Regions from separate parts of the Bradyrhizobium sp. SZCCHNR1051 genome, predicted to be linked through region 2. Evidence: predicted binding sites of a transcription regulator. Region 2 holds the regulator's gene; each other region holds the start of a gene.
What was found. Region 2 encodes PhoB, which activates phosphate uptake and scavenging genes when phosphate is short. Its sites were predicted from a motif close to TGTCATNNANCTGTCAT; they were not measured.
Positions count from the first base shown of each region.

Region 1: QW868_RS28605 (DUF47 domain-containing protein) is a predicted target of PhoB. The motif match lies at 1,521-1,537, and genes of this name have one in related genera.
Region 3: phnF (phosphonate metabolism transcriptional regulator PhnF) is a predicted target of PhoB. The motif match lies at 2,271-2,287, and genes of this name have one in related genera.

Region 1 is NZ_JAUEYJ010000027.1:22,678-26,250, forward strand. It holds gene QW868_RS28595 (branched-chain amino acid ABC transporter permease) at 1-465, shown strand, start outside; gene QW868_RS28600 (branched-chain amino acid ABC transporter permease) at 467-1,435, shown strand; gene QW868_RS28605 (DUF47 domain-containing protein) at 1,579-2,223, shown strand; gene QW868_RS28610 (anion permease) at 2,238-3,245, shown strand; gene QW868_RS28615 (peptide chain release factor 3) at 3,387-3,573, shown strand, end outside.
Region 2 is NZ_JAUEYJ010000017.1:53,497-57,069, forward strand. It holds gene QW868_RS21115 (HoxN/HupN/NixA family nickel/cobalt transporter) at 1-122, opposite strand, end outside; gene QW868_RS21120 (trypsin-like serine protease) at 299-1,615, opposite strand; gene phoB (phosphate regulon transcriptional regulator PhoB) at 1,763-2,470, opposite strand; gene phoU (phosphate signaling complex protein PhoU) at 2,487-3,203, opposite strand; gene pstB (phosphate ABC transporter ATP-binding protein PstB) at 3,234-3,573, opposite strand, start outside.
Region 3 is NZ_JAUEYJ010000004.1:18,563-22,135, reverse strand. It holds gene QW868_RS05360 (ABC transporter ATP-binding protein) at 1-633, shown strand, start outside; gene QW868_RS05355 (phosphodiesterase) at 630-1,472, shown strand; gene phnF (phosphonate metabolism transcriptional regulator PhnF) at 1,508-2,233, opposite strand; gene phnG (phosphonate C-P lyase system protein PhnG) at 2,352-2,807, shown strand; gene phnH (phosphonate C-P lyase system protein PhnH) at 2,807-3,418, shown strand; gene QW868_RS05335 (carbon-phosphorus lyase complex subunit PhnI) at 3,422-3,573, shown strand, end outside.

The sequences.
Region 1 (3,573 bases), on a different contig from region 2:
GGCTTCATGTATCTGCCGGTCTATCGCGGCTGGGTCGTCATATTCTCCCTGGTCGTCTGTCTGGCGACCTGGTTCCTGATCGAGCGCACCCGGCTCGGCGCCTACCTGCGCGCCGCCACCGAGAATCCGACATTGGTGCGGGCGTTCGGCATCAACGTGCCGCGCATGATCACGCTGACCTACGGCCTCGGCGTCGGGCTCGCGGCCCTCGCCGGCGTGCTGTCGGCGCCGATCAACCAGGTGCGGCCCCTGATGGGCGAGCACATCATCATCGTGGTGTTCGCGGTGGTCGTGATCGGCGGCATGGGCTCGATCATGGGCTCGATCATCACCGGCTTCCTGCTCGGTGTGATCGAGGGACTGACCAAATATTTCTATCCCGAGGCTTCCAACACCGTGGTCTTCGTTCTGATGGTCCTGGTGCTGCTGGTGAAGCCGACGGGTCTGACCGGACGGGCGGCCTGACATGACATCCATCACCGACACGACCCTGCCGATCACCCCGCGCGCGATGCGCGACGAGATGATCGTGTTCGTCATCATGGCGGCGCTGCTGGCGATCGTACCGTGGACCGGGCTGTACCCGTTCTTCGTCATGCAGGCGCTGTGCTTCGCGCTGCTCGCCTGCGCCTTCAACCTCCTGATCGGCTATGGCGGCCTGCTGTCGTTCGGCCACGCGATGTTCCTGGGAACGGCCGGCTACTGCAGCGCCCACGCGCTGAAGGTGTGGGGGCTGCCGCCCGAGCTCGGCATCCTCACAGGCGTCGCCGGATCGTTCGTCCTGTCGGTGATCACCGGCTACATCTCGATCCGCCGCCAGGGCATCTATTTCGCGATGATCACGCTGGCGCTGTCGCAGCTGCTGTATTTCATCTATCTGCAGGCGCCGTTCACCCATGGCGAGGACGGCATCCAGGGCATTCCCCAGGGGCGGATGTTCGGCATCCTCGACCTGTCCAGGCCGACGGTGCTCTATTACGTCGTGCTGGTCGGCTTCCTCGCCGGCTTCCTGCTGATCTTCCGCACCATCAACTCGCCGTTCGGCGAAGTGCTGAAATCAATCCGCGAGAACGAGCAGCGGGCGATCTCGCTGGGCTACAAGACCGACCATTACAAGCTGCTCGCCTTCATTCTATCCGGGACGCTGGCCGGCTTGGCTGGCGCGTTGAAGGTGTTCGTCGCCCAGAACGCCTCGCTGACCGACGTCGAGGTGGCGATGTCGGGGCAGATCGTGCTCATGACCCTGGTCGGAGGGCTCGGCACCGTGTTCGGCCCCGTCGTCGGCGCGTTCGTGATCGTCGGCATGCAGCAATATCTGTCCGGCTTCGGCCAGTGGGTGACGGTGATCCAGGGCGTGATCTTCGTCGCCTGCGTGCTCACCTTCCGCCGCGGCGTGGTCGGCGAAATCGCCCATCTGTTCAAACGGTCCCTTTAAGCCGTTGATCTGAAAAGAGATCGTCGAAAGGGCAGAAAGCGGTGGATGAACCGGCCACCGCTTCTGCTGGTGCGCGATCCGGAGTATGACAGTTCTGTGACGGGCCGGCCCTGGCCCGTTTCGGAATGGATGGATCTCGTCCCATGCTGCACTGGTTTCGCGCCGTCCTCCCGCGGGAGGAGCGGTTTTTCGATTTGTTCGCCCGCCACAACAAGGTGGTGATTCAGGGCGCCCATGCGCTGCAGGACATGCTGCAGGGCGGTGACGACATCCTCGCCCACTGCCAGCGCGTCAGCCAGTTCGAGAACGAGGCCGACAACATCACCCGCGAAGTGCTGACCGCGGTCCGCCGCACCTTCATCACCCCGTTCGACCGCGGCGACATCAAGAACCTGATCACCTCGATGGACGATGCCATCGATCAGATGCAGCAGACCGCCAAGGCCGTGGTGCTGTTCGAGGTCAAAGAGTTCGAGCCGACCATGCGCGAGATGGGCACCTTGCTGGTCGATTGCGCCAATCTGATCGGCCGCGCGTTGCCGTTGCTGCAGGCGATCGGCCAGAACGTGCCGATGATCACCGCGATCACCGAGGAGATGACCAAGCTCGAGGGCCGGGTCGACGACCTCCACGACATCGGGCTGAAGGAGCTGTTCCTCAAGCACCGCAAGGCCAATACCATGGACTTCATCGTCGGCGCCGAGATCTACGACCATCTGGAGAAGGTCGCCGACCGCTTCGACGACGTCGCCAACGAGATCAATTCGATCATGATCGAACAGGTCTAGGGTAGGGCCGCGCCGTGGACGCTCAACTCGGCCTTCCGATCCTGGTCGGCCTCATCGCCGTTGCGCTCGCCTTCGATTTCCTGAACGGCCTGCACGACGCCGCCAACTCGATCGCGACCATCGTTTCGACCCGCGTGCTCCGGCCGCAATATGCGGTGTTCTGGGCCGCATTCTTTAATTTCGTCGCGTTCGCGGTGTTCGGCCTCCACGTCGCGCAGACCATCGGTACAGGGATCATCGATCCCGCCATCGTCGACGCCCAGGTGATCTTCGCGGCCCTGGTCGGCGCCATCGTCTGGAACCTCGTCACCTGGGCGGCCGGCATTCCCTCGTCGAGCTCACACGCGCTGATCGGCGGCCTGGTCGGGGCAGGGGTCGCCAAGGCCGGCATCTCGGCCGCCGTCTGGAGCGGCCTGTCGAAGACCGTGCTCGCGATCGTGCTGTCGCCGCTGGTCGGGCTGGTGCTGGCGATGGTCCTGGTCGCGATCGTGTCCTGGGCCTCGGTGCGCTCGACGCCGTTCGCGGTCGACCGCGCCTTCCGCATCCTGCAATTCGCCTCAGCCTCGCTGTATTCGCTCGGCCATGGCGGCAACGACGCGCAGAAGACGATGGGCATCATCGCCGTGCTGCTGTATTCGCAGGGCCATCTCGGCAACGAGTTCACGGTGCCGTTCTGGGTCGTGCTGTCGTGCCAGGCGGCGATGGCGCTGGGCACCCTGATGGGCGGCTGGCGCATCGTCCGCACCATGGGCCTGCGCATCACCAAGCTGAACCCGATGCAGGGTTTCTGCGCCGAGACCGGCGGCGCGATCACGCTGTTCCTGGCGACCTTCCTCGGCGTGCCCGTCTCGACCACCCACACCATCACCGGGGCCATCGTCGGCGTCGGCGCCGCCCGCCGTGCCTCCGCGGTGCGCTGGAACGTGGCCGGATCGATCGTCTATGCCTGGGTCTTCACGATTCCGGCCTCGGCGATCGTCGCGGCGCTGACGTTCTGGCTGGTGTCGGTGCTCCGGCACTGATCCGGATCGGCCCGGCCGGGCTCAACTCGCCGGTTGGAGTTGCGGTGCAAAACGCCTATATGGAAGGCGCGCGGCGGCCGAGATCCCGCGCCTTTCCCGTAAATCGCCCGCTCTCTGGCCTGAAACGACGCTTGCCGCCTCATGTCCGATACTGCCGTCACGACCGAACAGCCCGCCCGCACCGCCTTGTCCGACGAGGTGGCGCGCCGGCGCACCTTTGCCATCATCTCGCATCCGGACGCCGGCAAGACCACCTTGACCGAGAAGCTGCTGCTGTTCGGCGGCGCCATCAACCTCGCCGGCCAGGTCAAGGCCAAGGGCGAGCGCC
Region 2 (3,573 bases):
CAGGCCCAGGCGAGCGCGTTGGCCGCGACCAGCCCGGCGACGAGCGCGACGGTCCGGCCGGGCTGCGACCGCCACCACAGCAGCCGCGCGGCCCGAGGATGATCAATTGGAACAATCGTCATACTCGGACTATAGCAAGAGCCAGGCCAGTTCGGTAAAGCCCCCGCTGCAGGCAAAAGCTGCAGGAAAACCTGGGCGGCGCTTCCCGGATTGCCCTCTCGCTTGGCAACCCGCTATCCAGTCACGCACAGATCATGACCAGCGGCGGGGACCTCGTCCCTCTCGCCCCCTCCTTCCCTCACCGCGCCGAGGCACTCTGTGCCGCGATCTCGCGCCGCACGACCGCCTCGAACTGGCTCGCGGGGGCGGCGAACATCAGCCGGGTCTCCTCGTGGAACGCCGAGAAGATGCCGACCACGGCCGGCTCCCCGCCGACCTCGGCGAGGATCGGCGAGCCCGAATAGCCGAAATTGGCCAGGCAATGCACTGTCAACAGCCGGGCATCCCCGGTCATGCCGGCGCTGCAATTGCGCTGGCCGGTCGGCGAATAGCGCCGCTCCTGGCCATAGCCGATCTCGGAGATGGTTCCGGCCGTGGTCGCAGCCGCGAGCTCCTCGCGGGTCAGCGCCTTGACCGCCACCGGCTTCGACGGCAGCGCGTCCTTCAGCACGATCAGCGCCCAATCGGCGGGCGAGCGGTCGAGCGACCATCTGTCGTGCCGGGTCGGCACGAAATCGGGCGCCACGATCAGCTTGTCGGCGACCGACGATGCCGCCGGCGTGCCACGGTTCATGCCGGCCAGGAAGCGGACATTGCCGGGGCTGACCTGCGCCACGCCGTTGAACACGCAATGCGCGGCGGTGAGCACGACGCGCGGCGCCACCAGGGTGCCGGTGCACCAGCCGCCGCTCGAGTATTGCGCGACGGTGACGACGCCGATCGACGACGCCGGCCAGGAGGTGGGATCGACGACCTCGCCGATGTGGCGATCGAGCCCGAGCAGTTGCTCCGGACGCGGAGTGGCAATGCCCGCCTCCGCCGATTCCGGTTTCGGCTGCCAGGACGCAATGGCGCTCTGGGCCTGGACGCGCTGCGGCTCGGTCAACCTGACCCGCTGCACGTCGCGGCCGGCCGATCGCACGCCGTTGCGGCCGGCCATCACCAGCCAGGCATAACCCTGCACGACGTCCTGCTTTGCGCCACGGCCGTCGAGCAGCATCAGGCCGAGCATGTATTGCGACTGCGCGAAGCCCTGCGCCGCGGCGCGGCTGAACCAGCGACTGGCTTCGCCGTAATTGCTCGCAACACCCTCGCCATTGACGTAGGCGATGCCGAGATAATGTTGCGCGACGGCTAGCCCCTGATCGGCGGCCTTGCGGTACCAGGCCAGCGCCTCGCTCGGATTACGCGGCACGCCCCAGCCGAACGCCTGCATGAAGCCGACGTCGAACTGCGCCCGCGCATCGCCCTTGGCGGCCAGCGGCAGCAGCCGTCGCATCGCCGCCGCATGCTGCCCGTTGCCTGCCGCCGCGACCGCGTCTTCGAGCTCGGCGGCCGGGGCGCCCGCCAGGCTGCCGAGCAGCATGACAAGAGATATGATGATGGTCTTGATCAAGGGCGTCCGCTGGGACCGAAACATCGTGACGGGCCACGAAGCAGACACGATCAAGACGGCGGCGGCGTGGCGGAAAGCGGACCGCGATCTCCTCAATCGGGCCCGCTCGCGCCTCACACCTGCTTCATCCTCACGCCCGATCGCCCCTTACACCTGCTCGCTCTTGGCGAAGCGATCATCGAGCGCATAACCGGCGCCGCGCACGGTGCGGATCGGGTCCTGCTCGCGGCCGGGATTGAGCAGCTTGCGCAGGCGGCCGATATGGACGTCGACGGTGCGCTCGTCGATGTAGATGTCGCGGCCCCAGACGCTGTCGAGCAGCTGTTCGCGGCTGAACACGCGGCCGGGGTGCTCGAGGAAGAATTCGAGCAGGCGGTATTCGGTCGGGCCGAGATCGATCGGCCGCCCCGAGCGCGCCACGCGGCGCTTCTCGCGGTCGAGCTCGATGTCGCCATAGGACAGCACGGTCGCCAGCCGCTCCGGGCTCGCCCGCCGCAGCAGGCCTTTCACGCGCGCCAGGAGCTCCGGCACCGAGAACGGCTTGACGATGTAGTCGTCGGCACCGGTGGCGAGTCCGCGCACGCGCTCGCTCTCCTCGCCGCGCGCCGTCAGCATGATGATCGGCAGTTGCCGGGTCTCGGAGCGCGCGCGCAGGCGGCGGCACAGCTCGATGCCGGAGAGGCCCGGCAGCATCCAGTCGAGCACGACGAGATCCGGAACGCGCTCCTTCAGCCGCGTGTCAGCCTCATCGCCGCGCGCCACGGTCTCGACCTCGTAGCCTTCGGCCTCGAGGTTGTAGCGCAGCAGCGTCGTCAGCGCCTCCTCGTCCTCCACCACCAGAATTCGGGCGCCCATGTCTGAACCGTCTCTCTTAGTTACCGGGAATCGTCGATGCGAAGCTCGTCATGTCGCCCTTCGGGCGCTTGTCCATGATCTGCTGGCCTTCGATCATATAGAATACAGTCTCGGCGATGTTGGTCGCGTGATCGCCGATGCGCTCGATGTTCTTGGCGCAGAACATCAGGTGGATGCAGAACGAGATGTTGCGCGGATCCTCCATCATGTAGGTCAGGAGTTCGCGGAACAGCGAGGTGCAGATGGCGTCGACTTCCTCGTCGCCCTTCCACACCGTCATCGCCGCCGGCAGGTCATGCGCGGCATAGGCGTCCAGCACCGTCTTGACCTGCGACTGCACCAGATCGGTCATGTGCTCGAGGCCGCGGATCAGCTTCAGCGGATGGAAGTCGCTCTCCAGCGCCGCGACGCGCTTGCCGATGTTCTTGGCGAGGTCGCCGATGCGCTCCAGATCGGTCGCCACGCGCATCGCGCCGACGATCTCGCGCAGGTCGACCGCCATCGGCTGGCGACGGGCGATCGTGAGCACGGCGCGCTCCTCGATGATGCGCTGCAGCTTGTCGACCTCGGCGTCGGTGGCGACCACCTTCTGGCCGAGCGCGATGTCGCGCCGCACCAGCGCATCGACGGAATCGACGATCAGCCGCTCCGCGAGGCCGCCCATCTCCGATACCAGACGGGTGAGGTCCTGCAGATCGCTGTCGAACGCCTTGGCGGTATGTTCACTGGCCATGATGATCTCCTGAAGACAATGTCGTCGGCGTCAGCCGAACCGGCCGGTGATGTAATCCTGGGTCCGCCGATCACTCGGCGAGGTGAAGATCTTGCTGGTGTCGTCGAACTCGATCAGCTCGCCGAGATACATGAAGGCGGTCTTGTCGGAGACGCGCGCCGCCTGCTGCATGTTATGCGTCACGATGGCGATTGTGTAGTTTTCGGCGAGCTCCTGGATCAGCTCCTCGACCTTGGCGGTCGAGATCGGATCGAGCGCCGAGCACGGCTCGTCGAACAAGATCACCTCCGGCCGGACCGCCACGGTGCGCGCGATGCACAGTCGCTGCTGCTGGCCGCCGGACAGCGACAGGCCCGAGGCGTTGAGCTTG
Region 3 (3,573 bases), on a different contig from region 2:
CAGCGCCAGCGCGTCGCGCTCGCGCGCGCGGTCGCCATCCGGCCGAGCGTGCTGCTGCTCGACGAGCCGCTCACCGCGCTCGATGCGGCCTTGCGAGAGCGCCTGCGCGGCGAGCTCAACGGCCTGTTGCGTACGCTCGGAATCACGGCAATCTACGTCACGCATGACCAGGCCGAAGCCATGGAGCTCGGCGACCGCATCGTCGTGATGCGCAAGGGCGCCATCGCCCAAGTCGGGACGCCGCGCGAGATCTATTTCACGCCAGCCGACCGCTTCGTCGCGGAGTTCGTCGGCGCGGCCAACATCATCGAAGCTCCGATCGACGGCGCTCACCTCGTCTTGCCCGGAGGGAGACAGCGGATCGCAGAGGCTGGCTCGTGCAGCAGGGCGATGGCGATGGTTCGGCCGGAAACGATCGGGATCGTCGACGCGGCGGCATCGTGCCTGACCGGCCTCGTCGACAGCGTTCGCTTCGCCGGTGATCGCCAGCGGATCATCGTCCGCGACGCCGCCACCGTTCCACTGACGGTGGACGCACCGAATACGATCAGGGTCAGCGCGGGTGAGCGGATCGGCCTGTCGATTGAGCCGAGCGCCATTCGTCTGCTGCCGGAGCAAGGTGGATCAGCATGAGCAGGCGTCCTGTCACCATCGCCCAGATATCCGACCTGCACATCAAGGCGCCCGGCCGGCTCGCCTACCGCCGCGTCGATACGGCGCGTGCGCTGGCCCGTTGCATCACGGAGCTCAACCGGTTCGAGCCGAAGCTCGATCTGGTGGTGATCTCGGGCGATCTCGCCGATACGCCGTCGTCGGCCGAGTACGATCATCTCAAGGATCTTCTCGCCGAGCTCGAAACTCCATTCGTCGCCGTGCCCGGCAATCACGATTCACGCGAGCTGATGCGCGCAGCGTTTCCGGACGCTCTGCATGGTCAACCCACCGGTCCGCTGAACCGGTGCGTGGAGTTGGCCGATCTCGATCTGCTTCTGCTCGATTCCAGCGTGCCCGGCCATCCGCATGGCGAGCTCGATGAGGCGAGTCTGCAATGGCTCGACGCCGCGCTGTCCGGATCCAGCAACAGGCCGGCCCTGCTGTTTCTGCATCATCCGCCGTTCGCCACCGGCATCTGGCACATGGACCGGCAGAACCTGCGCAACGCCGACGATCTCGCGGCCATCCTCACGCGCCATCGGCGGGTGCAACTGATCGGATGCGGTCACGTTCATCGCGCGACGCTGACCCGGTTTGCGGGCATCCCCTGCACGATCTGCCCGGCACCGAACCATGCCGTCGCGCTCGACCTGGCCGAGCTTCGCCCGCCATCCTTCCGGATCGAGCCACCGGCCTTTCACCTTCATGCCTGGTTTCCAGGACCGGGATTTGGAACGGTCGTCACGCATCAGGTGCCGATCGGGGATTTCGACGGGCCGCATCCGTTCTTCAATCAGGACGGCACGCTCATCGACTGAGGGCGCAAGAACGAAACGAGGCGGCGGGGTCTGGTCTAGCTCTCGACCTCGAACGTCACGCGCTCCGCCGCGAAACGCGAGCGCTTGCTGACCAGCGGCGTCCCATCGGCATCGATGTCGGTGCTGTCGACGACCAGCACCGGGCGCCCAATCGCGAGGTCGAGCCGTGCGGCGTCGCTTGCGTCGGCGATGGCTGCCGTGATCCTGGTCGTGCCGCGGCGATAGTCGCGAATGCCGTAATGCGCGAGCAGCGCCGTCATCGAGCGGACCGACGCGAAGATGTGACCGGCCTCGGGAAATCGCTCGGACGACAGCCAGGACGTGCTGACGCAGATCGGGGTCTTGTCGGCAAGACGCAGTGCATCGATTCGGACCAGCGGAGCACCCGTCTTCAATCGCAGCTCGCGCGCGAGTTCGCGCGTTGCGGGCTCTTCGGACGCTGCGATCAACTGCCCGCGAGGCTCACGCCCGCCGGCGCCCACGATCTCGGAGAACCTGGTTCGCGATCTCAGGGGATATGACAGACGAGGCGCTTCGACATAGGTGCCGCTGCCGCGCTCGGCGCGCACGAGGCCGCGCTGCGCCAAGGTCGCGAGCGCGCGTCGTACCGTATGACGGTTGACGCGGTAGGTTTCGGCGATCTCGGTCTCGCCGGGCAGGCGCGTGCCGGCGGCGAAGCGGCCGTCGGCGATGTCGCGCTCGATGCCGTCGGCCACCCGCCGCCACAGCGCCACGCCCGAATCGGCGCCCTGCATGCTCATCGCGGCTCTCCGCTGTCCCGCCTGAAGATCACGCCCATGTCATCAAACAGTCATGGCGCTTCGTTACGAAGTTGTCTATTAGCATAGACAACTTCGTAACGGCAAGATCGGGATGAAGATGGACGGCGAGACCACGATCCAGGACCGGCGCAGGACGGCGATGCGGGTGTTGGCGCATGCGTCGCATGCAGACATTCGTGCCAGGCTCGATGGACTCGCGCTGCCTGAGCATCGCGACCTGCGTCCGGCGGAGAATGGCCTTGTGATGCTGCGGGGCCGGATCGGCGGTGATGGTGCGCCCTTCAATGTCGGCGAGGCGACGGTGTCGCGCGCTGCGGTACGGCTGGAGAGCGGCGAGGTCGGGTTCGGCTATGTGCTGGGACGCGACGCCGCCAAGGCGCGTCTGATGGCGCTGTGTGACGCGATGATCCAGTCATCAAGCCACACGCGATCGATCGAGACGCAGGTGGTTGCGCCGCTGCAGGCGCAGATGCGCACTTCGCGCGAGCACCGCGCAGAGGAGGCTGCGGCCACGCGTGTCGATTTCTATACGATGGTGCGAGGAGAAGGCTGATGGCTGCCGCCGCTTCCGATCTGCAGCCTGGTTTCGCCGACAATGTCCTGTCCGCGCAATCGACCTTCCGTACCGTCATGGAGGCCATGGCGCGTCCGGGAAATGTGCGGCAGGTCGAGGTCAATGTCGGCCGGCCCTCGTCCTTGATGCCTGGTGCCGCCGCGATCGCGTTGACTCTGTTCGATCACGATACGCCGATCTGGCTCGATGCGCCGCTCGCCGGCACGCCCGAGGTCGGCGCCTGGCTCAAGTTTCACACCGGGGCGCCGATCGTCGCCAATGCCGCGCTCGCCTGCTTTGCAGTGGCGGCAGACCCCGAAGCGCTGCCTGATCTGAATTCATTCGCGCTCGGCAGTGCTGAGTACCCCGATCGCTCGACGACGCTGATCCTGCAGGTGCCGAGCTTGTCCGGAGGGCCGGCGTTCAAGCTGCGCGGTCCGGGCATCGACGGGACGACATTGTTCCGTGCAACGGTCGCGCCCGCCGACCTGTTCGAGCGGCTGTCGATCAATGAGAAGCTGTTTCCGCGTGGTGTCGATGTGGTGCTGGTCGATGGCTCGTCCATCGTCGCCATCCCGCGGACGACACGACTCGTTTCCGCAGGAGAGTAAGGCATGTATGTCGCCGTGAAAGGTGGCGAGCGCGCCATCGAGAACGCGCACCGGCTGCTGGCGCATGAGCGCCGGGGTGATCGCGACGTGCCGGAGCTGTCGCTGGTGCAGATCTCCGAGCAGTTGGGGCTTGCCGTCGATCGCGTGATGAGCGA